2 regions of the Shewanella polaris genome follow, and region 2 is predicted to be linked to the other one. Evidence: predicted binding sites of a transcription regulator. Region 2 holds the regulator's gene; the other holds the start of a gene.
What was found. The regulator LexA, encoded in region 2, represses DNA repair genes until DNA is damaged. The targets are predictions, from matches to a motif close to TACTGTATNNNNATACAGTA.

Region 1: recN (DNA repair protein RecN) is a predicted target of LexA. The motif match lies at 11,249-11,268, and genes of this name have one in related genera.

Annotation. Positions count from the first base shown of each region.
Region 1 is NZ_CP041036.1:3,423,027-3,438,098, reverse strand. It holds gene ettA (energy-dependent translational throttle protein EttA) at 1-479, opposite strand, end outside; gene glyA (serine hydroxymethyltransferase) at 741-1,994, shown strand; gene nrdR (transcriptional regulator NrdR) at 2,104-2,553, shown strand; gene ribD (bifunctional diaminohydroxyphosphoribosylaminopyrimidine deaminase/5-amino-6-(5-phosphoribosylamino)uracil reductase RibD) at 2,631-3,776, shown strand; gene FH971_RS14900 (riboflavin synthase) at 3,841-4,500, shown strand; gene ribBA (bifunctional 3,4-dihydroxy-2-butanone-4-phosphate synthase/GTP cyclohydrolase II) at 4,601-5,704, shown strand; gene ribH (6,7-dimethyl-8-ribityllumazine synthase) at 5,828-6,304, shown strand; gene nusB (transcription antitermination factor NusB) at 6,319-6,723, shown strand; gene thiL (thiamine-phosphate kinase) at 6,811-7,767, shown strand; gene FH971_RS14875 (phosphatidylglycerophosphatase A family protein) at 7,778-8,269, shown strand; gene FH971_RS14870 (hypothetical protein) at 8,359-9,492, opposite strand; gene recN (DNA repair protein RecN) at 9,560-11,218, opposite strand; gene FH971_RS14860 (AEC family transporter) at 11,347-12,315, opposite strand; gene FH971_RS14855 (DUF3319 domain-containing protein) at 12,403-12,603, opposite strand; gene FH971_RS14850 (YjaG family protein) at 12,675-13,271, opposite strand; gene barA (two-component sensor histidine kinase BarA) at 13,261-15,072, opposite strand, start outside.
Region 2 is NZ_CP041036.1:263,317-278,388, reverse strand. It holds gene plsB (glycerol-3-phosphate 1-O-acyltransferase PlsB) at 1-552, opposite strand, end outside; gene lexA (transcriptional repressor LexA) at 816-1,430, shown strand; gene FH971_RS01205 (cell division inhibitor SulA) at 1,427-1,933, shown strand; gene coxB (cytochrome c oxidase subunit II) at 2,327-3,913, shown strand; gene ctaD (cytochrome c oxidase subunit I) at 3,923-5,515, shown strand; gene FH971_RS01190 (cytochrome c oxidase assembly protein) at 5,517-6,080, shown strand; gene FH971_RS01185 (cytochrome c oxidase subunit 3) at 6,077-6,952, shown strand; gene FH971_RS01180 (DUF2909 domain-containing protein) at 6,960-7,178, opposite strand; gene FH971_RS01175 (SURF1 family protein) at 7,126-7,953, shown strand; gene FH971_RS01170 (hypothetical protein) at 8,011-8,562, shown strand; gene FH971_RS01165 (COX15/CtaA family protein) at 8,562-9,542, shown strand; gene cyoE (heme o synthase) at 9,556-10,467, shown strand; gene FH971_RS01155 (SCO family protein) at 10,483-11,109, shown strand; gene FH971_RS01150 (polysaccharide deacetylase family protein) at 11,127-12,185, opposite strand; gene dinF (MATE family efflux transporter DinF) at 12,200-13,543, shown strand; gene FH971_RS01140 (FKBP-type peptidyl-prolyl cis-trans isomerase) at 13,752-14,081, shown strand; gene nfuA (Fe-S biogenesis protein NfuA) at 14,253-14,831, opposite strand.

The sequences.
Region 1 (15,072 bases), 1.5 Mb from region 2:
ATTTTTTCATCCCAATCTGGTAGACGTAATGCGTTTGCCGCTCGTTCAAGAATATGATCAAGGTTATGGGCATCTTGAGATTGAATAATAGCTTCTAATTCGCCTTGCTCTTTAGCTAGGGCATCGAAGTCTGCATCTGGCTCTGCATAAGCAGTATAAACTTCATCTAAGCGTATTAATGCATTTTTGGCTTCGCTTAATGCCTCTTCAACAGCTTCGCGAACGGTTTGTTGTTCGTTTAAGCGAGGTTCTTGCGGTAAATAACCAATTTTTAGACCGGGCATCGGCCTTGCTTCACCTTCTATTTCGGTATCGATACCCGCCATAATGCGCAGTAGAGTTGATTTACCTGAACCGTTTAATCCGAGTACACCAATTTTTGCGCCGGGAAAGAAACTTAGAGAAATGTCTTTTAATATTTGCTTTTTAGGCGGGACAATCTTACCCACTCTAAGCATGCTGTATACAAATTGAGCCATAATGATACTGTCTAATTGTCAACAAAGATGAAGATAATTCTACTGCATTATGAGCTGAACTCAACAAGCAATTGTATGATTTAATTTTGGGTGTTTTTAAGCTTAAACAAGCTGCTTAATTAGATTGATTTGTCGCTTAAACATGAATCGTTTTGTATTAAGAACACAGTGAATTTCATGTTGTTTCTACTGTAAATCATTATCGTTGCAGGGTAGAATACCGCGCAACCCTACTATATAGATAATGATGTTGGAGCTACCATGTTGAAGAAAGCGATGAATATTGCGGATTATGATCCAGAATTATTTAAAGCCATTGAAGACGAAACTTGTCGTCAAGAAGAACACATCGAATTGATCGCGTCTGAAAACTATACCAGTCCACGTGTGATGGAAGCGCAAGGTTCTCAGTTAACCAACAAGTATGCCGAAGGTTATCCAGGTAAGCGTTACTATGGTGGGTGTGAATTCGTTGATGTGGTTGAAACATTAGCGATTGAACGTGCAAAAGAATTATTTGGTGCAACTTACGCCAATGTGCAGCCTCATTCAGGCTCACAAGCAAACAGCGCTGTCTTCATGGCGCTATTGCAACCAGGTGATACCGTTTTAGGGATGAACTTGGCTCATGGTGGTCATTTAACTCACGGTTCTCCAGTTAACTTCTCTGGCAAACTTTATAACATTATTCCTTACGGTATCGATGAGTCTGGCAAAATTGACTATAACGAAATGGAACGCTTAGCAATTGAGCATAAGCCTAAGATGATGATCGGCGGTTTCTCAGCGTTTTCAGGAATAGTTGATTGGGCTAAAATGCGCGAAATTGCTGATAAAATTGGTGCGTACTTATTTGTTGATATGGCCCACGTTGCAGGCTTAATTGCTGCTGGTGTTTATCCAACACCAGTCCCACATGCCCATGTCGTTACGTCTACAACACATAAAACATTAGCTGGCCCACGCGGCGGGATTATTATTTCTGCAGCCGATGACGAAGTGTTATACAAAAAACTTAACTCTGCGGTATTCCCAGGTGGCCAAGGCGGCCCGTTAATGCATGTTATCGCGGGTAAAGCGGTTGCATTTAAAGAGGCATTAGAGCCAGAGTTTAAAGTATATCAACAACAAGTGGTTAAAAATGCAAAAGCTATGGTTGAAGTGTTTTTAGCTCGCGGTTATAAAATCGTCTCTGGTGGTACAGAAAACCATTTAATGTTGGTGGACTTAATTGGCCGTGATTTAACAGGTAAAGAAGCTGATGCTGCATTGGGTAATGCAAACATTACTGTTAACAAAAACTCAGTGCCAAACGATCCGCGTTCACCGTTTGTTACTTCTGGTATCCGCATTGGTTCACCGGCTATTACTCGTCGCGGCTTTAAAGAAGCTGAAGCAAAAGAATTAACCGGTTGGATTTGCGATATTTTAGATGATGTATCTGACACTGCAGTTATTGAGCGCGTTAAAGGCCAAGTATTGGCCTTGTGTGCTAAATTCCCTGTATATGGTTAATCGCTATTGATGATAGGCATACAGGTTTAGGTTAACCTTGTGTCGCAAATAGGATAAACTTTAATGGCCGCTAATTGTTAGCGGCCATTTTTTTTCTGCAGGAGGTTCAATGCATTGCCCTTTTTGTAGCGCGACCGATACCAAAGTTATAGATTCTCGTTTAGTGGCAGATGGTCACCAAGTCCGTCGCCGCCGGGAATGTACCGAATGCCATGAACGTTTTACCACATTTGAAGGCGCTGAATTAGTCATGCCTCGCGTCATAAAACGCGACGGAACTCGGCAACCCTTTGATGAAGATAAGCTGCGTGGAGGCATGTTGCGGGCAGTTGAAAAACGTCCAGTCTCAATTGATGAAATAGAGCAAGCTCTCACCAAAATCAAATCAACATTGCGAGCCACTGGCGAACGTGAAGTTAACTCTGAAATGATTGGTAATCTAATGATGGAACAGTTAATGAGCCTTGATAAGGTTGCCTACATTCGCTTTGCGTCTGTGTACCGAGCCTTTGAAGATGTGTCTCAATTTGGTGAAGCCATAGCTAAACTGCAAAAATAATTACTGATTAAAGCAATGTTTATCGTGTGATGTGTCACTCGTGTAAATAACATCGCATCGGAAAAGAGATACCTACCATGCCTAACTGGTCTAGCTTCGATATTGAAATGATGAGCCGTGCCATTATGTTGGCAGAGCGGGGACGTTATACCACTCGGCCCAATCCTTGTGTGGGATGTGTGATTGTTGCTGATGGACAGATTATTGGTGAAGGTTTTCATCAACGAGCAGGCCAAGGGCATGCCGAAGTCAATGCTCTTCAAATGGCGTTTGATAATGGCTTTTCTACCGAAGGCGCGACCGCTTATGTCACTCTTGAACCTTGTAGTCATTATGGCCGCACGCCACCTTGCGCTTTAGGCTTGATAAACGCCAAGGTAGCTAGAGTTGTGGTTGCTGTTACTGATGCTAACCCAGAAGTGTCTGGCAGAGGTATTAACATGCTTCGTGATGCAGATATTCAGGTTGATGTGGGATTACTGACAGAACAAGCTTATGCGCTTAACCTTGGTTTTATGAAGCGGATGAAGACAGGACTTCCTTGGGTTACGGTTAAAATAGCCGCCAGTTTAGACGGTAAAACTGCGTTATCTAATGGGGTATCAAAGTGGATTACCGGTGAAGCTGCACGAGCAGATGTACAAAAGTATCGTGCTAGCCATTGCGCATTAATCACCGGTGTTGAAACCATTCTTGTTGATGATCCTAGCTTAAATGTTCGCTATGAAGCGTTAGGTGAACTAACTACTCATCATACCAAAGATGAAATATTCCAACCTTTAAGAGTGGTGCTCGATAGTCGAGCAAGATTAACTGCAGCTCAACAGTTGTTTGCGATTAAAAGTCCGATATTGTTAGTTTCTGGTCGTCATTATGCAGACAGTGTTAAAGCGACATTTCCTGAGCATGTGTCTTTTTTAGTATTAGAGTGTGACTCGTCAGGTAGAATCCCGTTATTAGCCTTGCTAACGTATTTAGGTGAAAATGCTAATGCTGTATTGGTTGAAGCGGGCGCCACTTTAGCTGGGGCATTTGTCGCTCAAAACTTAGCTGACGATATCGTACTTTATCAGGCGCCTAAACTATTAGGCAGCCATGGACGGAATATGTTGCAGTTACCTGATTATAATGCAATGGAGCAAATTCCTGCATTGCACTTAATTGATGAGCGCAACGTTGGACAAGATAAGCGATATATCCTCAGATATAATCAACCATATTAATGTGCGAGTTGTGAAGCCTAAAACCTGAGCAATAGCAAAGTTTAAAAGCAAAAAGTGAGTCATTATGTTTACTGGGATAATCGAAGCCCTTGGTACATTACGTAAAATTGATCGCAAAGGTAACGATATTCGTTTAACCGTTGCCAGTGGAAAGTTAGATTTGGCTGATGTAAAGCTAGGTGACAGCATCGCCACAAACGGAGTGTGTCTAACCGTAGTTGAACGGTTGGTTGATGGCTATGTTGCAGATATTTCGGCCGAAACGGTTGGATTAACTGGTTTCAGTCATTATCAAGTTGGCCAAAAGGTAAATCTTGAAAAAGCGGTGTCAGCCACCACAAGGTTGGGCGGACATATGGTCAGCGGCCATGTTGATGGGATTGCTAAGGTTGAGCAATGTGCTTATCGAGGCAAGGCAATAGAATTTTGGTTAGTGGCTCCAGTTTCATTACAACGATATATCGCACATAAAGGGTCGATTACAATTGATGGCGTTAGTTTAACTGTTAATGAAGTTGATGGAGCACGTTTCAGGTTAACCATAGTGCCTCACACTGCGGGTGAAACTACGCTGGTGGATCTAAAAGTCGGTGATAGTGTCAATATTGAAGTCGATTTGATTGCTCGTTATTTAGAACGTTTAATGCAGCCTCAAGCAGAGCATACACCGCCTACATCTGGTGTGACAATGGAACTGCTCGCTAAGTCAGGTTTTTTGCGTTAACGACCACAGTAAATAATATTTGTGCCCAAACAAAAAAATATTACCAATAGATTTAATACCTCAAGATTAAATCAATAACTAAATTAATAAAGGTCTGACAATGGCGTTACATAGCATAGAAGAAATCATTGAAGATATTCGTCAAGGTAAAATGGTTATCTTGATGGATGATGAAGACAGAGAGAATGAAGGTGATTTAATCATGGCCGCTGAAAAAGTGACGCCAGAAGCAATCAACTTTATGGCAACTTATGGCCGAGGATTAATTTGCCAAACGTTGACCAAAGAACGTTGTCAGCAACTTAATTTACCTTTAATGGTTACTAACAATAATGCCCAGTTTACAACCAACTTTACAGTATCTATAGAGGCGGCAACGGGTGTTACAACCGGGATTTCAGCCCATGATCGTGCTGTGACGATACTAGCTGCAGTGGCTAAAGATGCTAAGGCTGCAGATTTAGTCCAACCAGGTCATATATTCCCATTGATGGCACAAGAAGGCGGAGTATTAACTCGAGCAGGCCATACAGAAGCGGGTTGCGATTTAGCTCGCTTAGCGGGATGTGAACCTTCCGCAGCGATTGTTGAAATTTTAAATGAAGATGGCACCATGGCCCGTCACCCAGATTTAGCCAAGTTTAGTGAAAAACATGGCATTAAAATGGGCACAATTGCAGACCTAATTGAATACCGTAATACTAATGAAACCACTGTTGTGCGTGAAGCTCAATGTAAGTTGCCTACCCGTTTTGGTGAATTTACTATGGTGACGTTTAGAGACACTATTGATAATCAACTGCACTATGCCTTAGTTAAAGATGAAGTGAAGCCAAATTGTTTAGTGCGGGTACATTTACAGAATACCTTTAATGATTTACTGCATTCAGAACGCGACCAAAAGCGTAGTTGGTCATTAGAAAAAGCCATGGAGCTCATTGCAGCTGAAGGTGGTGTTTTAGTGTTACTTGGTAATGACGAAAATACCAGTGACGTTCTAGCTAAAGTCAAAGCATTTGAAGCCGAGGACAATGGTCAATCACCCGCGCCAGCTCAATGGCAGGGAACTTCACGCCGTGTGGGAGTAGGATCGCAAATTTTGGCAAGTTTAGGTGTCACCAGTATGCGTCTATTAAGTTCACCAAAACGTTACCATTCATTGTCAGGTTTTGGTTTGGAAGTGACCGATTATATCGCCGAATAATATTGGCTGATGGTAAATTTAACAATTTCATTAATTGCATAGAGCTCAGGACTAACGGCTGTGATATCATAGCGCCTCTTTTTGCCCCGAGCTGGGTGCTTTAGCTAATTTAGGTAAGATAGAATGAACATAGTTCAAGGTAATATCGAAGCGAAAAATGCCAAAGTGGCGATCGTAATATCGCGATTCAATAGTTTTTTAGTTGAAAGTCTGCTTGATGGTGCAATAGACACATTAAAGCGTTTCGGCCAGGTCAGCGACGACAACATTACCGTTGTTCGAGTACCTGGTGCAGTTGAATTACCCCTTGCCGCTAAACGTGTTGCGGCAAGTGGAAAGTTTGACGGAATCATAGCATTAGGCGCTGTCATTCGTGGCGGCACACCTCATTTTGATTTTGTTGCTGGTGAATGTAACAAAGGTCTTGCACAAGTTGCATTAGAGTATGATCTTCCTGTTGCGTTTGGTGTATTAACTACAGATACCATTGAGCAAGCTATTGAACGTTCAGGTACTAAAGCAGGTAACAAAGGTGGCGAAGCAGCCCTTAGTTTGCTTGAAATGGTTAATGTACTGCAACAATTAGAACAACAGCTGTAAATAGTAGGAAAAGTATGAAACCTTCAGAGCGCCGTAAGGCCCGCCGTTTAGCCGTTCAAGCCATTTATTCATGGCAGTTAAGTAAAAATAATGTTGCTGACGTAGAACATGAGTTTTTAACAGAACAAAACACTGACGGTGTTGATGTGGCTTATTTTCGTGAATTGCTAACGGGTGTAGCATCAAAAACTGCGCAGATTGATGAGTTGTTAAAACCACATCTTGACCGTAATTTTGAAGAAGTGTCACCAGTAGAAAAAGCCATTGTGCGTTTGGCCACTTACGAGTTAACCTTCCGCAAAGATGTGCCATTTAAAGTGGCCATTAACGAAGGTATTGAGTTAGCAAAAGCCTTTGGTGCTGAAGATAGTCATAAGTTTGTTAACGGCATGCTTGATAAGTTAGTAAAACATAAGTAACACCAGAACGGTATCTTCGGATACCGTTTTCAATTCTTATTAATTGTTTCAAAATTAAGGTGGACGGTTTACCGTACCAGACTGAATGTGAAAGAATTTGATCTCATCGAACATTACTTCCGCAATAAAGGTCAAAAAAGGCGCGATGTTGAGTTAAGCATCGGCGACGACTGTGCGTTAGTGAATCCAGCCGACAATAAATCTATCGCTATTTCTTGTGATACCCTTGTTGAAAATGTCCATTTTTTAGCTGATATTCCGGCTCATGCTTTAGGGTATAAATCGTTAGCGGTTAATCTTTCTGATCTGGCGGCTATGGGGGCTGAACCCGCGTGGTTTACGTTAGCCCTGACATTACCCAATGTGGACCAGCCTTGGTTAGCACACTTCAGTGAAGGCCTGTTTGAAATTGCAGAATATTACAGTATTGCTCTTATTGGCGGTGATACAACCCGTGGACCTCGCAGCATCAGTATTACAATTAATGGCCAAGTCCCGAAAGGTACAGCCTTAACTCGTTGCGGAGCCAAAATAGGTGATTGGATTTATGTTACTGGTACTTTAGGGGATTCAGCTTTAGGCTTGGATATTCTCCGAGGGGTTAAAACAGTTAATCCAGAAGATAAAGAATACCTTATTAATCGCCATTATTATCCAACTCCTCGTGTGTTAGCTGGTCAAGCTCTTCGTACATTAGCTACGAGTGCTATCGATTTATCAGATGGTTTAATGTCTGATATTGGCCATGTGTTAAGTGCTTCTACGGTTGGTGCGATTATTGATGTCAACCAAGTGCCGTTATCTGCGTCGTTAACTGCTAACCTAAGCCGAGAAGAAGCATTAAGTTATGCACTTACTGGTGGTGAAGACTACGAGTTACTTTTCACTGTTCCTGAGTCTCAACGTGGCGCGATTGATACTGCGTTAATTAATGCCGGCGTCAAGTTTGTCAAAATTGGCCAAATTTGTGCTGGAGATAAATTAAAATTCGTAGACGACGGTAAAGCTTTTTCTCCAATATCTCGCAGTTTTGAACATTTTTAATTGAAGCATTATGAAACTACTTACCCAAGATAAATTTGTCAACAAGCTATCTTTAGCTAATCCTATTCACTTTTTAGCATTAGGCTTTGGCAGTGGCAAAGCGGCGAAAGCACCGGGTACTTTTGGTACCTTAGCCGCCGTTCCGTTGGTGCTATTGATGCAGCAGTTAAGCCTTACGAATTACCTGATTATTACCTGTATTAGTATGCTTGTTGGGATTTATATTTGTGGTAAAGCGGCTAGAGATATGGGAGTACACGACCATGGCGCTATTGTGTGGGATGAAGTGGTTGGTTTGATGATCACTATGATAGCTGCGCCTCTAGGCTATATGTGGTTAGTACTTGGCTTTGTTTTATTTCGTTTTTTTGACATAGTTAAACCTTGGCCAATACGTTGGCTTGATGCCAAAGTACATGGCGGTTTTGGTATTATGATTGATGATGTATTAGCAGGTGTTTTTTCGTTAATAGGTGTGCAGTTGGCAGTTTATTATCTATAACGTAGTCATAAACATCGAATAAAAAAGAGCGCAATGTGCTCTTTTTTCATATTTGATTCTTGTCATTGCAAACTCAGAGATACTAAGATTTATTGAGTCATCATTAAATTGCTGCGTAGCTGTTCTATTTCATTATTCATATTGACGATGCGCAATTTAAGATCTGTTTCATAATAAGAGCAGCTTAATATTTTACCCACCGGGTTGTAGCGTAATTGCCATAACTGCAGCAGGCTATTGTCGTTATTGCAATATTCTGGTTTTTTAAGCAGAAGCGATGCATCTGTTGATACAGGTTCTTTAACCATATTAACGAAATATTCAGCCCGCAAGTTATCATCATCAATGGGTTTAATAAACATTTTAGCTAACCATTGCTCGTAAAATGGTGCTGTATCTAGTTGAGCTTCCATTACCATTTGCTGCATGGCGTTGTGACCAAAGAGCCACTCACCTGAAAATATACGTTCATAGTCATTTTGATTTAAACTGAAAGGGGATTGCCAAGCACTGATATTTTTAACCACTTCTTTATTGCTTTGAGCTAAAGTACCCGCAAAGCGGAGTTGCTCCTTCAGTACACCACTGACAATCATATGAACCAGTAACGATCCCGATGAGTGATATACATTATTCCAAAAATGCGTTTCTTTGTTTAGGAATGCTATTGCAGCATCAACCCCTATTTTGCTGGCAATAGATCCCGAGCGATTCATCGTTTCAAGTAAACTTAGCTCTCTTAACTGAAACAGTTGAGACCAGAGAATTTGATCTTGAGGGATTAAAGACTGATCATTTTCTTGCCAATCAGGCATAGCGACTAATATATTGTATTTATCAATATTGGCTTGATGGGCATTAATAGCACGGTTAATTGTTTCACTATTACGATTAAAAAACTCATTGCAAGTTTCCCAATATGCTAAGTGGCAAGCTTCTTTAAAGTCGCGAATTAATTTAGTTTGTTGAGTACTAAAGCTGAGCGATGTTTCTTGTGGATTCGATTTAGCACCCTCGATAGTGCTCAGCATCTTCATAGCATACTCAACCCCGTTTTCACTCGATGCAACAGGTTGCTGCTTTAGCCAGCTTTCAACTAATAACGTATTAGGAGACTTTGTTCTGTCGGAAGCGTTGATTGCCACTAAGCAGACAACGGCAAATACTAATAAACTGCTTATTAATCCAACCAGCACACCAATCGTTTTTAACAACATCATCATTCTTTATCCGCAAAATCCATTTAACACAATGGTAACATGCAGCTTGATTTTTGATAAGTCATGACCTTTATTGTAATAACTCTCGGGCGTTAGCTAAGGTGTTTTCAGTAATCACGTCTCCACCTAGTAAGCGTGCCAATTCATTAACCCGTTGATCTTTATCTAATGCCTGCATCGTAGTTTCTGTGGCACCCGCTTTATTGAATTTGTTTACAAACATATGTTGATGACCTTTACCCGCAACTTGGGGTAAATGAGTGACACACAACACTTGAGTAGACTCTCCGAGGCTGCGCAACATGCGTCCAACCACAGAAGCCGTTGGACCTGAAATACCGACATCAACCTCATCGAATATTAATGTCGGTGTTGCCACTTTTTTAGCTGTGATCACTTGAATCCCTAATCCAATACGCGATAACTCACCGCCAGAGGCAACTTTAGAAATCGGTTGTAATGGTTGCCCAGGGTTTGTGGTCACCATAAATTCAATGCTATCGCAGCCATTAACTGAAATGTTGTCCGGATTATGATTAATTTGAATAGTAAATTTACCCTTAGGCATATTGAGCTCATGGATAGACTGGGTAACTAGCTTGTCTAATTCTTTAGCATAACGGCTACGACTTTGACTAAGTTTCTGCGCATTGGTTAAATAGGCGTTTCTAGTGTCTTCAAGTTGCTGTCTTATACCATCTAATTTAGTCTCGTCGTCAGCAAGTTCTGCCAATTCACTCATCAAGGCTTGATGATGTAGTGCCAGCTTATCAGCACTCACATGATGCTTACGTGCCAATTGCATAGCTGTTGAAAGGCGTTTTTCTAAATAGGCAAAATGTTCTGGATCAAGCTCTAAACTGCTTAAATAACTTTCAATTTCACTCGCACTTTCTTGTACTTGAATTAACGCATCGCTGATCATAGTGCTAATAGGCGCAAGGGATTCATCATAGCCTTGAAGCGTATCAGCAATACTGGCCACTTTATTGAGTAGAGATTCTATATTGCCTTCATCACTTTCTGTCAATAAATGTAAACCCGCTTGGCAGCGTTCAATTAAATCTGTGCCATTGGCTAAGCGCTTGTGTTCTTGTTCTATTTCATCAAATTCATCTATGCCTAAATTAAACTCATTAAGTTCTTCTACTTGATATTGCAGTAACTGTTGACGCGAAATACGTTCATGCTGAGCTTGTTCAAGCTGTTTTAGCTCGTTTTCCACTTGTTTGCAGCGTTGATAGCTGGCACTAACGCTATCTATCAGTAGCTTGTGGTTGGCATAACTGTCGAGTAAAGCTAACTGATGGTCATTTTTAAGCATGGCATGATGAGCATGTTGGCCATGAATACCAATGAGGAGCTGACCTACTGATTTTAATTGGGTTACAGGGACTGGATTACCATTGATATAGGCTCTCGAGCGACCGTCATTATTGATAGTCCTACGCAATATACATTCATCTTCAGCATCGAGATCGTTGTCTTCTAGCCAGCGTTTGGCTAAAGGGACATCATGGAGGGTAAACCTTGCACTAATTTCTGTTTTAGTTGCACCTGGTCTGATGGTGTTTGCGTCACTGCGGTTTCCTAAGCACAATCCTAGGGCATCGATAGCAATCGATTTACCTGCACCCGTTTCTCCGGTGATGCTTGTCATACCGGCTTTAAAGTCGAGTTCTAAAAAACGCACGATAGCAAAATTATTGATGCTGAGTTGGCAAAGCATAGTGAATCCTTGTCAATGAAACGTTCAAACCACTGTATTGATAAACAGTATATACTGATTTTATATACAGTAAAGTAGTTGGTGTGAAATTATCACTGACTATTTTATCGCCTGCTAGCGGTTAATGATTAACCAGTGGATTTTAATAGTATTTCTATTATAGGCAAACTAATAAAGGTCACTAATGTGCCATATAAAATCCCTTGGGCACTTCCATTAGCATTAATTTGGTAGCGATCTGCCAGTAGATACACACTTGCTGCCGTGGGTAATGCAGCTAAAAGTACTCCCATTATCAGTAATTCGTGTTCTACGCCAAATAATTTGAGTAATCCAAAGGCAATAAAAGGCTGAATAATTAATTTGAGTAAATTAATTAAACTCAATTCTGTAATCAGGCGAAGACTGAACATTTTTGCGAAAGATTGATGTCTTAAGGCCTTGGCAAGTACCATGCCGATAGCAAATAGTGCACAAGGGCTGGAGGTGTTACCCACTTGGTGAAGTACCAAAGCCAGACTTTCAGGTAAGGTGATATGCAATGCTGATAAGGTGATACCAATGAGGCTGCCTAGCACAATCGGATTTTTATACAGTGCATTACCCATGATGGCGATAGCGTGGTCGGTTGATTGTTTATTTCGGCTGGCAAGTTCAATAGACACTAACGCAAAAGCAAACATGAACACCGACAGTAAGCTGGCAATTGAAGCCGCAACTAATGCCATTTTGTGTCCTGGGAATAACAAGCTCAGTAATGGAATACCAATAAAGGCGGTATTGCCAAATGTGGCGTTTAAGGCTCGCATGGCGGCAACAGCTTGCTGCTTTGGAGCACACCAAAGTGATACAACAATCACTATGGCGTAAGTGATGACCATCGCGAGACTAAATGCGCCAATAAAGCCCCATTGAATAATATCTTCAATACGAGTTTCGGCTAAAACAATCAGTAAAATTGCCGGGAAGGCAATGTAATAGACAAATTGATTGAGGATCAGATCGGTATCTGGTGGCAACAGTCTCAATTTTTGAACAATACTGCCAAGCAGCATAATTATAAAAACAGCGATTAGCGGGGTAAGAATACTGGACATCCCTCGCAATTCCTTAACAAAATGGTAATAAGGTCACTGTACTGCTTTTTGGTAGGCGGATGCAATTAGGCTAAAGTTAAACGGTGATTATTTTTTTGATTTATTGTTTAAACTGGCCTTTGATACTTTAGGCGGAGGTAATATGCCTAGCTCAGTAAAAAAGTGTACTTGTCTTCTTAGTTCAAATAACGATCCAACTCGTACTTGATTGCCAATAACTAGCGTCCAGTCATCAGTCTTACCATTAGCATTACTGAAGGTGAAACCTTGATAAAAAATTCTTCTCATGGGCGGCACTCAATAAAAAGCCTGAATAAGTTCAGGCTAAACAATGTTTATTGCAAGGCTTAGACTGTGTATTACAGACTAATACCGATATTAGACACACCAGCTTCAATAATATCTTTACGTAAACCTTTAACTAATTCACTATTTATTTCCGGATTTGCTTCGATAATATCGAGTAACATGGCTTGTAATTGTTTTTCTTCTTCCATTACTGGATGTGAAAATACAAACTCATCGAGCGCTTCATCCATTAAGGATTCATCACTAATGGCTTCAATATAATTGGCCACAGTACTCGATGATAACTTGCTGATATTCGTTATATCTTCTTCAATCTTACCGTCTATCGCTCCCATAAGGCTGGCAATCGCGACAGCAGCATCCATTGCTGGATAAGCTCCATAGGCTTCAAATTCGCTCGGCTCAGGAGTGTTTTCATCGAGACGCTGCAAATGCACATCGATATTGAATTTAAGTTTTTTGTCATACTGGCTTTGCCATAACAAATCTAATGCTGTACTTAATACTTGAGGTTGGCCGAATTCACACACTTCAGAAAAAAGTTGGTAGTTCGGGAGCATACGTTGACATAGCGCTAGGGCAAAAAGCTGCTTTTGCGGTAACGATAATGCTTTAAGGCGTTTAAAAAAACCGGATTTACTGGTCATTTGGAGTATCCACTGATAGCTGATTTATCACTTGATTTGCTGCTAATTCTACCTTAGTTAACTCATCAAGTAACTCTAGTATTTCAGGTTCTAAGTCATTAAGGTCAATTTTATGTTTTAATCCAGACTCTATATCTCGACACAGTTTTTGTGTTGTTGGTACGCCGCAATAACATGTTGCCCCATGCAATTTATGTACGACTTGAAGTAGTAGGTTTGCATCTCTTGTCAGTAATGCTTTTTCGATAGCTTTTGTTGTTTCTGGTAATGAGTTCACCAGCATCTTTAGCATATCCAACGCTAAATCGGTTTTCTGATTGACTTGTGTTAAACATAAATCCCAATTCAATATTTGGGCATCAAAATGGGTGAGTTGTGGCTTATTCATCCATCGACTGATAACACTTTTTAAGGACAATTCGTCAATGGGTTTGGCTAAGAAACCATCCATTCCGCTGGATAAAATATTATCGCGCTCTTCAGCAATAGCATGCGCAGTTACAGCGATAATTGGAGTATTACGGTTGAGTGATTCTGAGCGTATTTGTCGCGTTGCCGTTATACCGTCGATTCCAGGCATTTGAATATCCATGAAGATTAAGTCAAATGCGCGTTTCTTTGCCTGCGTTATTGCATCCGCACCATTATTGACGGTAACCACATCAACCACTAATTCTTTTAGTAAAGTATCAATTAATTTTAGGTTGGCGATATTGTCGTCAACAGCTAATACTGATGCATTTTGGCGAGGTGTGACATCTTGACTTATTTGTTCTGGTAAACTCACAAAAGTAGAAGGCACTGGTGGATATATTAAATGATGCGCTAGGGTTAAATCGCTTACTGGGGTGCTGAGCAACACATCTGCATTGACTTTTAACACATTGATAATCATGTTTTGATCTAAACAGTCGTGCAATAAAATGAGACAGTCGGTATGTTGTCTGGCTCGTTGTAATAAATCAATAAAAGACGCTGTGTCAGCAAAACCATGGCAACTCATGATGATGTAATCAAATTTGCTGTTTTTAGTGTGTAAAACAGAGGTAAGGTTTTCTGGGTTGGCAACATTAGTGATAATTAATTGCCATGACACTAAACGGCGATTTAAAGTATCGCGAGTTAATTCCCGTGGTTCATATAATAAGACTGATTTATGTTGCAATGCATCAACTGGCAATACTTCACCAATTTCAAATTGACTGATCCCAAGTGGGAGAATAAACCAAAAATTGGAACCTTTATTGGGGGCCGATGTAAAGCCTATCTGGCCACCCATTTGGTTAATTAAGCGTTTAGTAATCACTAAGCCCAATCCGGTGCCACCAAAGCGACGTGAAATGGATGAGTCAGCTTGGCCAAATGCTTGGAATAAATATTCTTGCTGGCTCTCATCAATACCAATCCCAGTATCAATAACTTCGCAGCGTAAAGTAATATTATCTTCGTCCTGGCCCACTAAGTGTATTTTGAGTATCACACTGCCTTTGTCGGTAAACTTGATAGCGTTGCCGACTAAGTTAGTAATAATCTGGCTGACTCTCATTGCATCGCCACTGACATTTTCAGGCACATTAGCATCAATGTCGATAACCAGTTCTAATCCTTTCTCTTGCGCACTACCCGCAATTATAGTCAGCGTTTCCGTAAGCGTGTCACGCAGCGCAAAAGGCATTTTTTCTAATATCATTTTACCGGCTTCTAGTTTAGAGAAGTCGAGAATATCGTTAATAATACCGAGTAGGTTACTGGCACTGCGTTCAATGGTTTTTATATAGTCTAGCTGGCTAGTATGCAGTGG
Region 2 (15,072 bases):
ACCGTGTTCATCGGCCATATAACGAAGCGATAATGCATTAGAGAACTGGACAAAATTATGTCGTCCTAAAAATAAAATCATTAACCATTTACGTAGCCATGTTGGATTTTCTCTTTCAAATACAGCCGCTTTCATGCTGTCATCTTCTTTCCCTGGGGTACGTCCCCAATAAAGACAAACAGGAACCAACTGAATATCTAATTCAGAGTTCTCACGATGAAGAGATAATAGACTGGTAAAATAATTAATGAATTTTTCACCACTTTCGCGTTTACCAAATAATGGTTTGCGCCCCTCTAAACAAACAACACGAGGCACTTGCAAGCCATCAAGCTTTAATGGTTCATAAGGACTAGGCATACCAAAGCCCTCTGTGATTTCGCTCAAGGCGGCAATATCACTAATAGATTCCGTTTTCATCAAATAAACTAAAGGTTTAGTCGGATCTATATTGAGGTCATCAAAAGGATCATGTGGTACAACAATCGTTTGCACCATCCATTTTTGAATCCACTTTAATGTTCGTAAAAATATTGAATCAGGTTTTGACATGGTTATTTTCGCAACATAAGCCACTATAATATTGTTGCATAGGATACCAGAAACAACCCCGCTTACACTATCTGGCTTATTTATCTTTACATTTTGGATTTCTTTAGAAGTCACACCCCAAAGTTAAAATATAAAATAATGCTTTATAACAGTAAATTAAATCAATTTGTACAAACAAATAACAAAAAACAGTTGGTTAATACTTGCGCGAACAGAATCACTGTATATAATGACAGTCACTGTATAAAAAGACAGGAATTGTCATGAGACCGTTAACGCCGCGCCAAGCTGAAATATTAGACTTAATTAAAAACAATATCGCCGAAACAGGTATGCCACCCACTCGAGCTGAAATTGCGAATCGTCTTGGCTTTAAAAGTGCTAATGCCGCCGAAGAGCATTTAAAAGCATTAGCCAAAAAAGGCTTTATCGAGATCATTCCTGGTACCTCTAGAGGTATACGATTACCTCATGAAGAACAGATTGAAACCGGTCTACCACTCATTGGGCAAGTTGCTGCTGGAGAGCCTATCTTGGCCCAAGAACATGTGGAAAACTATTATCAAGTTGACCCCAATATGTTTAAACCTGCCGCGGATTTTTTATTGCGGGTTCGTGGTGACAGCATGAAAAATATCGGCATTTTAGAAGGCGACCTCCTCGCGGTACATAAAATGCAGCAAGCACGTAATGGCCAAGTTGTGGTGGCACGAATAGACGATGACGTCACCGTAAAACGATTTGAACAAAAAGGTAACGTCATTTATCTGCATGCAGAAAATGAAGATTACAACCCGATAAAAGTAGATTTAAGTTGCCAAAGCCTAACTATCGAAGGGCTTGCCGTTGGTGTTATCCGTAATGGAGATTGGTTATGAACAAACTAATGGGCATCGCCCCACGCCACCCTGGCTTATGGGTAGATTTATCAGACACAGAACTTCAGGGCAACCAAACCATTCAAACATTGCAAACGGTTACCCAAGGTGAAGCAGAGCTGAGTCAATTGTGTAGTCAATTAGCAACGTTAAGCCAACAAGGCCGCTGGATTGTACTCATTAGCCCACCTCACATTGGTTATAAACATATGCTGGCAAGTGCCGGAGTGAGAATGGATCGCATTTTACTAGTTCACACCAAAGATGAAGTCGAGACATTATGGGCCATGGAAAAAGCACTCACTAGTGGTACATCTAGTGCAGTAGTAACTTGGACAAGCTCACTTGATGCTCGCGATAGTCGCCGTTTGGAAATAGTAGCCAAAAGCGCACGTGCATTAGGGATCATAATTGAAGATGTGAATACTCACTTACCTCACAAACATCAACTTGTTAGCCCTACCTTAGCAAATGGAACAAGTAATTTTTGCTCGTTTCACTAAGCACAAACCCTTAATTACCAAGCCCTGTATTGAATTCAGGGCTTTTTTTTCACCTTTTTCAGGCGATTAAGAAAAAAAGTGATCTTGATCAATCCTTAATCTACAAGTAATGTAATTAACAAGGATGAAACAATTTTTTATCTTTAATTTGACGTAAATGGCAGATTTAATAGTCATCGATGGGAAAACGTCAACACAAATTGATAAGTTCAGTCGTAGGTACAAGCGTGGTGCACAGCTAACAATAAAACCGTAGACCGTCTGTTTACAACCACCAAGGTACTTTGAGGTCATCAAACTTTTTTCGGGAACCGAAGAGTTTGCATAGAGCAGAGAATTACTGTGTGACTTTTCTTTGTAATTGCAATTTGCAATTAACAGAGGAGCAGTCTTGTGAAGCAATGGTTGTATTGTTTACTGGTTGTGTGTGTAGCACTTCCGCTTGGGGCAACAGCAATGCCCCTCAACATGACTCAAGGCGTGACAGATATCAGTGGTCAGGTTTATCACCTCCACATGACGATTCTTTATATCTGTTGTGCCATTGGGTTAGTGGTGTTTGGGATCATGATCTATTCAATGATTTACCACCGCAAATCAAAAGGCGCAGTCGCGGCCAATTTTCATGAAAGTACCAAAGTGGAAATTGCTTGGACCGTCATTCCTTTTATCATCTTAATCGCCATGGCTATTCCAGCCACCAAAACCTTAATTGCTATGGAAGATCCCAGCGATGCTGATCTCACCATTAAAATTACCGGGTCGCAGTGGAAATGGCATTACAGCTATTTTGATAAAGACATCGAATTTTACAGCTCATTATCTACCCCCAGAGAACAAATTGACGGTAGTGAGGCTAAAGGAGAACATTACCTCCTTGAAGTTGATAAACCACTAGTACTCCCCATTAACCAAAAAGTACGTTTTTTGATGACTTCTGATGATGTTATCCACTCATGGTGGGTGCCCGCTTTTGCCGTTAAAAAAGATGCTAATCCAGGCTTTATTAATGAAACTTGGACTCGTATTGATAAGCCCGGTATTTATCGCGGCCAATGTGCCGAATTATGCGGTAAAGACCATGGCTTTATGCCGATTGTAGTGCAAGCATTGTCGGAGGACGATTTTGATAATTGGTTAGTTGAACAAAAACAACTAGCAAGCAATGCCGCTGCTGCGGCGGCGGCATCAATGACCCAAACCCTGTCACTCGGAGATCTAACCTCACAAGGTGAACAAATCTATATTGCTAGGTGTGCTGCTTGTCACCAACCTAATGGTGCGGGTCTTCCTGGTGTATTCCCATCATTAATTGGCAGCCCTATCATAAAAGGCCCTGTTGAAGGCCATCTAAATATCGTCATAAACGGTAAACCAGGTACCGCAATGCAGGCCTTTGCAAAACAACTTAGCGCCCAAGAAATTGCAGCAGTGATTACCTTTGAACGTAATGCTTGGGGCAATAATAGCGGAGATCTTGTACAAGCTGCTGATATAGGGAAATTTTTAGGCAGTAACGAGGCAAAAACAGAAGCAAACAAAGCAGTTGCTGATGTCACAAGCACTATTGCAGCCACGACAACTGACATTACCGATGCGGTTACCGAGAAAGCCACTCAAGCTGTCGAAACCGTAGCAAAAGTTGCTCCAGCAGAAGATCTGCCCACGTTAACCATGGAGCAATTAATGACCGAAGGTGAGCAGGTTTATGCCACGACTTGTGCTGCATGTCACCAAGCCACTGGCGCAGGTTTACCTGGCGCTTTCCCTTCACTTATTGGTAGCCCTGTTGTTAGCGGACCGGTTAGCGGACATATCGATATCGTTATGCACGGAAAACCAGGTACTGCAATGCAGGCATTTAGTAGTCAATTAAGCCCTCGAAAGATGGCGGCAGTGATTACATATGAGCGCAATGCGTGGGGCAATAATTCTGGCGAGGCGGTGCAACCTGCCGATGTCGCTAGCCATGGACAGTAAGGGAAAACAATGAGCACAACAACGCACGATACAATTGCAACCGCCCATGATGATCATCACGGCGCTCCAAAGGGGCTAATGCGCTGGCTACTCACCACTAACCATAAAGATATCGGATCTCTGTATTTATGGTTTAGTTTCATTATGTTTCTCACTGGCGGCGCAATGGCAATGGTCATTCGAGCTGAGTTATTTCAGCCTGGATTACAGCTAGTAGAACCTAACTTTTTTAATCAAATGACCACTGTTCATGGTCTCATTATGGTATTTGGTGCAGTAATGCCCGCTTTTACGGGCTTAGCTAACTGGCTAATACCTATGATGATTGGGGCACCAGACATGGCATTACCACGAATGAACAACTGGAGTTTTTGGATTTTACCTTTTGCCTTTGCCATGTTACTGGGTTCGTTATTTATGGAAGGCGGTGGACCTAACTTTGGTTGGACATTCTATGCCCCGCTCTCAACCACTTACAGCCCTGACAGTACCGCATTATTTGTATTTTCCATTCATATCATGGGCATAAGTTCAATAATGGGTGCAATTAATGTCATTGTCACCATTGTAAACTTACGTGCTCCAGGCATGACGTGGATGAAGTTACCCTTGTTTGTGTGGACTTGGTTAATTACCGCTTTCTTACTGATAGCAGTGATGCCGGTACTCGCGGGTGCGGTCACCATGGTATTAACCGATAAGTTTTTTGGTACCAGCTTTTTTGATGCTGCTGGAGGCGGTGATCCGGTAATGTTCCAGCATATCTTCTGGTTCTTCGGTCATCCTGAAGTTTACATTATGATTTTACCGTCATTTGGTATTATCTCCGCAATAGTGCCAACCTTTAGCCGTAAAAAGCTGTTTGGTTACTCTTCAATGGTTTACGCCACTGCCAGTATTGCCGTGTTGTCATTCTTAGTGTGGGCGCATCACATGTTCACGACTGGGATGCCGGTGTTCGCCGAACTATTCTTCATGTATTGCACCATGTTAATTGCCGTACCCACGGGGGTAAAAGTATTTAATTGGGTGGCAACCATGTGGCGCGGTTCAATGACATTTGAAACACCAATGCTGTTTGCTGTAGCGTTTATTATTCTGTTTACCATAGGTGGTTTTTCTGGCCTGATGCTGGCAATTACGCCTGCTGATTTCCAATACCACGACACCTATTTTGTAGTGGCTCATTTCCATTATGTGCTCGTCACTGGGGCAATATTTTCCATTATGGCAGCCGCTTATTATTGGTTGCCTAAATGGACTGGCCATATGTATGACGAAACGTTGGGGAAATGGCACTTTTGGTGCTCGGTAATATCCGTCAATGTATTGTTTTTCCCCATGCACTTTTTAGGTTTAGCGGGTATGCCACGTAGGATCCCTGACTACGCGGTACAGTTTGCCGATGTGAACCAAATAGTGTCTATTGGAGGTTTTGCATTTGGTTTGTCTCAGCTGATATTCCTCGCCGTTGTGCTCAAATGCATTAAAGGTGGAAAACCTGCTGGAGATAACCCCTGGGGAGCAGCCGAAGGCTTGGAATGGTCGATTGCCAGCCCTGCACCATATCACTCGTTTACCACTCCACCGGAGATTAAATGAGATGACACAGCCAACAAAATCAAATCGTAAGCTATTAATCATCCTGATTGCTGGGTCAATAGGTATGTTTGGATTTGGTTTTGCGCTTGTACCACTTTATGACGTGCTTTGCGATACATTGGGAATTAATGGCAAAACCCAAAATAGCGCCAGTAGTTATGAAGCGGTGGTGGTTGATAAAAACCGAACCGTAACCATTGAATTTGTCACTCAAGTTCAGTCTGGTATGCCATGGGAATTTAGCCCTAAAGTGAACAAAATAAGTGTGCATCCTGGTGAGCTAACTCATGCACAATTTTTGGTTAAAAATCTGTCGACACGTGACACCGTAGGCCAAGCAATCCCTTCGGTATCGCCAGGGCAAGGGGCGGCATACTTCAATAAAACGGAATGTTTTTGCTTTAATCAACAACCTTTGGCTGCAGCAGCAACAGCAGAACTACCATTGATTTTTTACGTGGATCCTGACTTACCAGCGTCCATTAACACATTGACTCTCTCTTATACCCTTTATGACATCACCGACAGACAGGCGACCGCCATAGAGCAAGGAGCAGCAAAATGACGACAAAGTATCAAACTTATTATGTGCCAGCCCAAAGTGCCTGGCCGATAATCGGTGCTATAGGTTTATTTTTAATTGCGTTCGGAGCAGGCAACTACGTACAACAATTAGCCACTGAAAAAACCTCTGGCGGCTATATTTTAATAACCGGCTTGGCCGTGATTATCTTTATGATTTTCGGCTGGTTTAAGACCGTTATTGATGAATCCATGTCTGGACTGTATTCACCGCAAATGGATCGTTCATTTAGACAGGGAATGAGCTGGTTTATTTTTTCAGAGATTATGTTTTTTGGAGCATTTTTCGGCGCTTTATTTTATGCCAGAATGATTTCAGTACCTTGGCTTGGTGGCGCATCTAACAATGCCATGACCCATGAAGTCTTGTGGCCTGCATTTGAGGCCATGTGGCCATTGGTGAAAACACCCGATGGTACCGCAACCGAAGCCATGCCATGGACGGGTTTGCCGTTAATTAACACTATTATCCTGCTAACCTCGTCGGTTACCTTGCACTTTGCTCATACCAACCTTGAAAAAGCCAATCGTAAACCTTTGATAATCTGGTTAGCGTTGACGGTCATCCTGGGTATTGCGTTTCTCAGTTTACAAGTTGAAGAATATAGCCATGCCTACCAAGAAATGGGGCTTACGCTCTCTTCTGGTGTCTACGGCAACACCTTCTTTTTGTTAACTGGTTTTCACGGCATGCACGTAACAATTGGTACCCTGTTCTTGATTATTTTATGGCTCAGAATTGTGAAGGGTCACTTTACGCCCGATAAGCATTTCGCTTTTCAGGCAGGGAGTTGGTATTGGCACTTCGTTGATGTGGTGTGGTTATGCTTATTCATCTTTGTGTATGTGTTGTAAATCAACACTAATAAGGTCTGGGATTTGGCTGAATGTAGCCAAGCCCCAAGGCCACCAGTAATACCATTATTACGACAACAGAAAACAACACGCGCCGGCCAAGAAAACGACTCATTGATTGTTGATGCTCGCCCTTAACCATAATAAATAAGGCCCTACCTAAGTTAAATAATATGAATACAAGCAACGAGACTAAAACTAACTTAACGATGAAAGGTGTTGTCACAGGCAATCCTTTTAAAAGTGTGGGTGTGTCTCGGGTGTTATTCGTAATCATTACTTTGGTCGTGTTTAGCTTGTTGGTCAAGTTAGGATTATGGCAGTTATCACGAGCGACCTTTAAACAAGAGTGGCAAAGCTCACTACTTCAGCGCCAACAGCAACAAGCGCTCACTTATGAAGAAATGTTGGCAAAAGTTGAATTGTCAGAAGCATCAGCAAGCTCTCAACCGGAGACGAAATTACTCACGGGTTACCGTCTATCTATTTCAGCCAAACCGGCAAATAACATGATGTTGTTATTAGACAATCAAGTGTATCAAGGTCAGGTGGGATATTTAGCGTATCAAATTTTTGAGATAACCCCTGAACAGCCTTGGATACTGGTTGAGCTAGGATTTGTGCCTGCAAACAAGGATCGCCGAATTTTACCTGAACTAACCCCTTTAAAAACAAATTACTACACAATGGTTGGCCGAGTTTATCAAAAACAACCTAACCCATTAAGTGACAGGCTAGATGCAGAGCAATTAGCCAATACTCATGCTCCAGTACGTTTTCAAAATATCAATATACCCGCACTCACTGACATGCTTGGCCATACACTGACGCCTGTGGTGCTGCAACCCGACAATGTTCCAAATTATCATCTGCCTCAACCTTGGATACCCATTCCATTGTCGGCACAAAAACATCAAGGGTATGCCTTGCAATGGTTCACCATGGCAACAGTATTTTTAGGACTAATGAGTTGGATAGCATTTCGACAATTTCGACGCTAAGCACCGTCGTTCATAATTAACTTAACAATAATATCAAAATGTTAAAGAGGAGATAGAATGAACTCCCTACCGAAAAAAAGTAATAAAGCACTAATGGTCTTACTGCTGGTATTTATTTTACCGGTTGCCTTAGCCAAATTAGTGTTAAGCCTAGAGCTGTATAACGGAGCGGCAACCAACAAAGGAGCGTTAATAGCTCCCGACATAAACTACGCAAACTTAGCCATGGAAAATCCAAAACCTCATGCATGGCAAGTACTGTTTTTTTTACCCGAAACCTGCAATGAGCAGTGCCAAGAAAGGCTGTATATTTTACACCAGAGCTATATTGCCCTCGGCAAAGATAGGGATCGTGTTACCCCAATCATTGTAGTAAATAGCCACAGTGACACCCAAATACTCAAGCAATTAAATATCTCCTTTGACCAAGCAAACGCCAATGACGCACTTGCTGCACTATTAACCAATCAACAACTTATCATTGTCGACCCTCTCGGAAGCTTAGTGATGCAATATGACAACGTGATAGGCCACGACGCTAATATTGCTCAGGGCAAAGCCATGATTGCTGACTTACGTAAAATGCTTAAGTTGTCAAGGGTGGGCTAATGGCAATACAGCGATTAATCAAATTCACCTTAGTGTTTACCTTGGCAGTTATTCTAATGGGTGCCTATACACGCCTGTCTGATGCTGGGTTAGGTTGTCCTGACTGGCCGGGCTGTTATGGCCATTTAGCGGTGCCGAGTGCAAGCCATGATTTAGCCAACATTGAAACTCGTTTCCCTGATGCTCAAATTGAGCCAGAAAAAGCGTGGCTGGAAATGATCCATCGTTATATCGCTGGTACTTTGGGTCTAATGGTTTTAGCGATTTTAATTTTATGCCTAAAACAGCCTCAAGCACCCAAAAAGCTGCCCGTATTTATTGCGGCACTGATTTTGTTTCAAGCTGCACTGGGTATGTGGACTGTTACCATGAAATTAATGCCTATAGTGGTGATGGCGCATCTTATTGGCGGTTTTAGTTTATTTGCCTTGTTACTGCTGTTATATCTACGACTTAAACCTTTAAGGATCCCCGGAGGGGATACCTATGCGCGTAAGCTCATTCCATTAGCATTAGCCAGTTTTGGCGTATTAGTCATTCAAATCATACTGGGTGGCTGGACATCATCTAATTACGCAGCATTGGCCTGTACCACCTTGCCAATTTGTGAAGGTAATTGGGTCGATAACTTACGCTTTGCCGATGCTTTTTCACCATTTCAAGGCGATCACCCCAGTTTTGAATTTGGTGTTTTGGACTATGCCACACGAATGACCATTCATGTCAGCCACCGAATTTGGGCGGTTGTAACAGCCATAACCTTAATTCTACTTGCACTAAAATTACGCTTCGCACAATCACATATTATGCGCAACAGTGGTTATTTATTACTGTTTCTCGTCATCGCTCAAGTCGGATTGGGGATTAGCAATGTAGTGATGAATTTACCTTTAGGCATAGCAGTATCACACAATGGAGGCGCAGCCTTGTTGCTGCTTACCTTAGTCTTTATTAATTACGCCCTATGGCGTAAAGCATGAGTGAGGATCGACCATGACAAAACCTCTAACAATGAGTCAGGTTCAACCTAAAATAACCCTGCAATGGCGTGCTTATTTTGAAATGACCAAACCTAAAGTTGTAGCACTTATGCTACTGACAGTATTGGTCGGTATGTGTTTAGCCGTCCCAGGTATAGTGCCACTCAAACCTCTAGTTGCAGGGATGGCAGGCATTGCAATGATGGCAGGCGCCGCGGCAGCGTTTAATCACTTAATTGATCGTAAAATCGATGGATTGATGGCTCGAACGTATAATCGTCCACTACCTAAAGGCAAAATATCAACCACCAAAGCGGCCACATTTGCGGTGTCACTCGGAACGCTCGGCTTTGTGGTGTTATATACCTTAGTTAATCCCCTTACGGCTTGGCTGACCTTTGCCAGTTTAATTGGTTATGCCTTGGTGTATACCGCCTACCTTAAACGAGCGACCTCACAAAACATTGTCATTGGTGGATTAGCCGGCGCTATGCCGCCATTATTAGGCTGGACAGCAATAACCAATGAACTGCATGGTTACGCCTTGTTACTGGTTATTATTATCTTCACTTGGACCCCACCACATTTTTGGGCATTAGCCATTCATCGCCGTAAAGAGTATGCCAAGGTCGATATTCCAATGTTACCGGTTACTCATGGAGTCGAGTTTACCAAAACCTGTATTTTGCTTTACACCATTTTATTAGCTATTGCCTGCCTGCTACCCGTTTTGGTCGGTATGTGTGGTCCAATATATTTGGTGGGTTCAACGTTACTGAGTTGTGGTTTTATCTATAAGGCGTGGCAGTTAAAGTTTCATGACTATCCAGAACTGTCCATGCAAGTTTTTAAATTCTCCATTTATCATTTAATGGTGTTGTTTATTGTCTTATTAGTAGATCATTACTTTTGGGTAAATGCTTAAATTAGAAAGGAAAAGATATTGAAAATAATAATAGCGGTGGGGCTAATATTATTAGCCTTGGCGGGGGGCGTTGTTTATCAACAGACGCAAACAGAACCTATGCCACTGGCAACCAGTTATGTATTTGAACAACAGCGCGCTTTAGCACCGTTTACATTAGCAGACCAATACGGCAATGCGTTTACTAACCAAACGTTGCAAGACAAATGGAGCTTATTTTTTATTGGTTATACTGCTTGCCCTGATGTATGCCCTACCACGTTGAATAAACTCGCAGCGGCTTATCCACAACTGCAAAAAATAGCCAGCAATGTACAAGTGGTGTTTGTGTCAGCTGACCCCAAACGTGACACTCAAGCTAAACGATTAGATTACATAAACTTTTTTAATAAAGACTTTAAAGCCGTCAGTGCAGAACACACCGACTTATTTCCGTTTAGTCGTGACTTAGGCTTTGTGTATGCCATGGTTGGAGACAACAACGATTACCAAGTAGACCATAGTGCATCGTATGTGTTGGTTTCACCTCGAGGAGAAAAAATAGCAGTATTTAAACCCAAACCACAGCCTGGTCAACTAGCACAAATTCTTAATGCTGAGCTGATCGCTGACTTTGGCCAAATCGTTCAATCTTGGCACTAGCCATCCATATTATGCCGTTACTCTTCAAGCCACTGACCATTATCTTGCGGGCGGATCCACGCTTGCGAGAACCAATAATAGCCTGATTTGGTTTTACTCGGTGCGGTGCAATTATAACGTGACCGTCCGGGAGCTAAGTCTGATGATGCCTGAATAGATAAGCGATTCTCACTCAACCAAGTAGGCTTTTTAGAACCTTGCCCTTGAATAAAGCACATTACTTGATGGGGATAAATATCCTGAATATCGAGGGTTAATATCAACTTAGGCCGCCATTTACCTGATACCAATAATGGATCGCTTATATTTTGCTTAATAACCGGCATCGGTAAGCTGGAAAACTTTACCATTAAACTCGCTAAATCAGCATAAGCATTAGCTACTGGGAAACGTGGCAACGCCGTTAATGATGAATATTCTCCCGCCGCACCAGATTGTTGACCAAAACCAACAAAACCATGTTTAGCCAAAATAGCTTCCAACTTATTAGTGTATTCACCATAAGGGTAGGCAAACATTTTTACGCTTTGGCCAGTATGCTTTAAGATCTCTGCCTCAGTCGATAGAATATTATCTTCAACTCGCGCCTGCCATTGGTCTTGGGATTCTTTGCCTTGACGACGAATTAAGTGTTCATGTCCCCAGCTATGGTTTGCAATCGTCACACCTTGCTCCGACAGAGTATTAATATCTTGCCAACTCATCATGCCTTTGTAACCCGCCTCAATGGGCGCTACAGAAATAAACACCGTATATGGAAATTGATGCGAAGCCAAAATAGGCGCTGCATTGTTAATAATGCTGTCATATCCGTCATCGAAGGTAATCACGATACGTTTATCTGCAATAGGCGTGTTATGCTTTATTGAATTAACAGCTTCAGTTAATGACATCACGGTAAAATCATTATCGGCCAAGTACTGCATCTGTTCGGTGAACTGACTAGGCGTGACACTAGTACTTTTAGGCGTGTTCTCAGATACGTGATGATATTGTAAAATAACCACCGCATTTGCATCATAATGCAATAGACTCAAACTGAACACTGCCAACAATAACGCTATTTTCTTAACCATGAATATTCATACCTATGTCTGTTAGCTCACTACTGTTAAACCGCCAAAAAAATCGTCAATTATTGGCATTAGCAACACCAATGATACTGTCTAATATCACCATCCCACTTTTAGGATTAGTTGATACAGCTGTAATTGGACATCTAGGGCAAGCTTACTACTTGGGTGGCGTGGCCTTAGGAAGTACCATCATTACATTGATAGTATGGCTACTCGGTTTCTTACGAATGTCTACTACAGGGTTAGTTGCTCAAGCCTATGGTGCTAATGATACCTCAACTCAACATCAATTACTGATACAAGGCTGTAGCCTAGCATTAATCTTAGGCTTAGCTTGCGTGATCCTACAATCTCCACTACTTAATTTTGCGCTCAGCTTGAGCGATGCCAGCGAACAAGTGATGTTCTATTGCCGCCAATATGTCAATATTCGAATTTGGTCACTACCGTTTGCTCTTGTCAATTTAGTATTGCTAGGTTGGCTGCTCGGACGCCAAGCACCAAAAGCAGCCATGTGGCAGCTGATTATCGCTAATAGCGCTAATATTATTCTCGATATTGTGTTTGTCATGGTATTTAAATGGAATGTGCAAGGGGCGGCATTAGCATCAGTTATTGCTGATATCAGTGCATTTTCAGTTGGATTAGTCATGGTAAAGCGCCAACTGAAACTCACAGGCGAGCTGAATCTAAGCCACATGATTTCTCAATTAACATGGCGTGGATATGCTCGTTTACTCACCTTAAACCGCGACATTTTTATCCGTAGTCTGTGTTTGCAAGCTGCCTTTAGCTTTATGACTTTTTATGGTGCAGGCTTAGGCGACAACATTATTGCCGCCAACGCGGTACTGCTTAATTTATTGATGTTGATATCGTATGCGCTCGATGGCATAGCCTATTATGCCGAAGCTGAAGTGGGACGGGCATTTGGTAAAAAAGACCCCAAATTGCTTCATGAAAGCGTAGTGTTAGCTTTTTGCTGGTCTGCAATGGTAGCTGTTTTATTTAGCCTGCTATTTTGGCTAACAGGGCCGTGGATTATTCAGTTATTAACCAATATAGAGGCGGTACAAGATGCCGCAAACAATGATTTAATATGGCTGATTTTTATGCCTATCTTGGCATTTGGTTGCTACTTGTTTGATGGCGTATATATTGGCGCTGCTCGCGGAAATATTATGCGTAATAGTATGATAATAGCTACATTTGGAATTTACTTTCCATGCTGGTACTTATTGCAAGGATGGGGTAACGATAGTCTTTGGGCGGCAATGTCGGTATTTATGTTATGCCGCAGCCTTACCCTTGGCTGGCATTATTACTATAGGCTCAGGTTTCAACTGTTGACCACGTAATAGTATTTGTGGATCACAATTGCTTCACTAAATGATCGCCCTTTTCGCTTTAAGGCTGATGAGAATTTCAATTATGTTTCATTGAAATTCAACCTTATAAGCAAACATACGTAGTTTCGAAAGACTCGGCACACCAGTAAACTGTAAAAAATTAAAATGGTAATATTGCATAACCCAACTAGTCCATATTATTACAAACGAGAGTACCATGACCCAAGAATTGATTATCACAGATATTGAAGTTGGCAGCGGGAAAGCGGCCGTTAAAGGCGCATTAATTACTACTCGTTATAGCGGCCGATTAGCCGACGGAAGCCAGTTTGATGCTTCAGATGCATTTCAGTGTGTCATCGGTACTGGCAGAGTCATTAAAGGCTGGGATCAAGGTATTATCGGTATGAATGTAGGTGGTAAGCGAAAGCTATCTGTTCCAGCTCATCTAGCCTATGGAGAGCGCCAGATTGGCGATCGTATCCCGGCAAACTCAGATTTGTTTTTTGATATTGAATTACTTGAAGTTCTGACACGGGACGACTAAATAACCTCAACTCGGTATAACAAACGCCGCTCAAACAGCACTCTACCTTGCTAGCGGTGTAAAATGAACTTGCAATAAGTTAGTCGGTTAATATCTAATCGATACCAACAAAAAAACGCGACCCCATAATAAGGTCGCGTTTTCGTTTATTAGCAGTAATTCATCACGCGATTAAGCGTAAGAATGTTCGCCATGCTGATGTTCTGTTACATCACGAACGCCAGTTAATTCCGTAGGGAACATATCTAATAGTTGTTTTTCGATACCATCTTTTAAGGTGATATCAACTTGAGAGCAACCGTTACAACCACCACCAAACTGCAATACCGCAACACCATCTTCGGTAATTTCTACCAACATAATATTACCGCCATGGCTGGCAAGTTGTGGATTAATTTCAGACTGAATAACATACTCAATGCGTTCAACTAATGGAGCATCAGCACCAACTTTACGCATTTTTGCATTTGGTGCTTTTAAGGTTAACTGCGAACCAAGCTGATCGGTAACAAAATCAATGCTGGCGTCATCTAAAAAAGGTGCGCTTTTTTCATCAACCATGGCACTGAAACCATTAAAAGGTAATTCAGTATCATCAGCTTCAACCGCATCAGGTGGACAATAAGACACACCGCATTCTGCTTGCGCTGTACCAGGGCTGATAACAAAAACACGAATGTGAGTGCCTTCAGGTTGGTCGGCCAATAATTTGACGAAATGGGCCTGAGCTGTATCGGTAATGGTGATCATAAAAACCTGCTCCGTCAGGGTATACCTGAGTAATTTAGTAAGAATTAGGCCTATGATACTCTGTGTTGCATTTGCTTTGTAGTCTAGGGAAGCCTAGATTTCGAAAAAATGATCTAGTTCAACTTTTTTTAACCATAAAGAAACCGCAATACGCCATATACCAAGAGTTACAAGACATATTAATTAATTGTTTTTATTTATAAAAAAACTTGTTATTACTCAAATTAAATTAATCTAACCG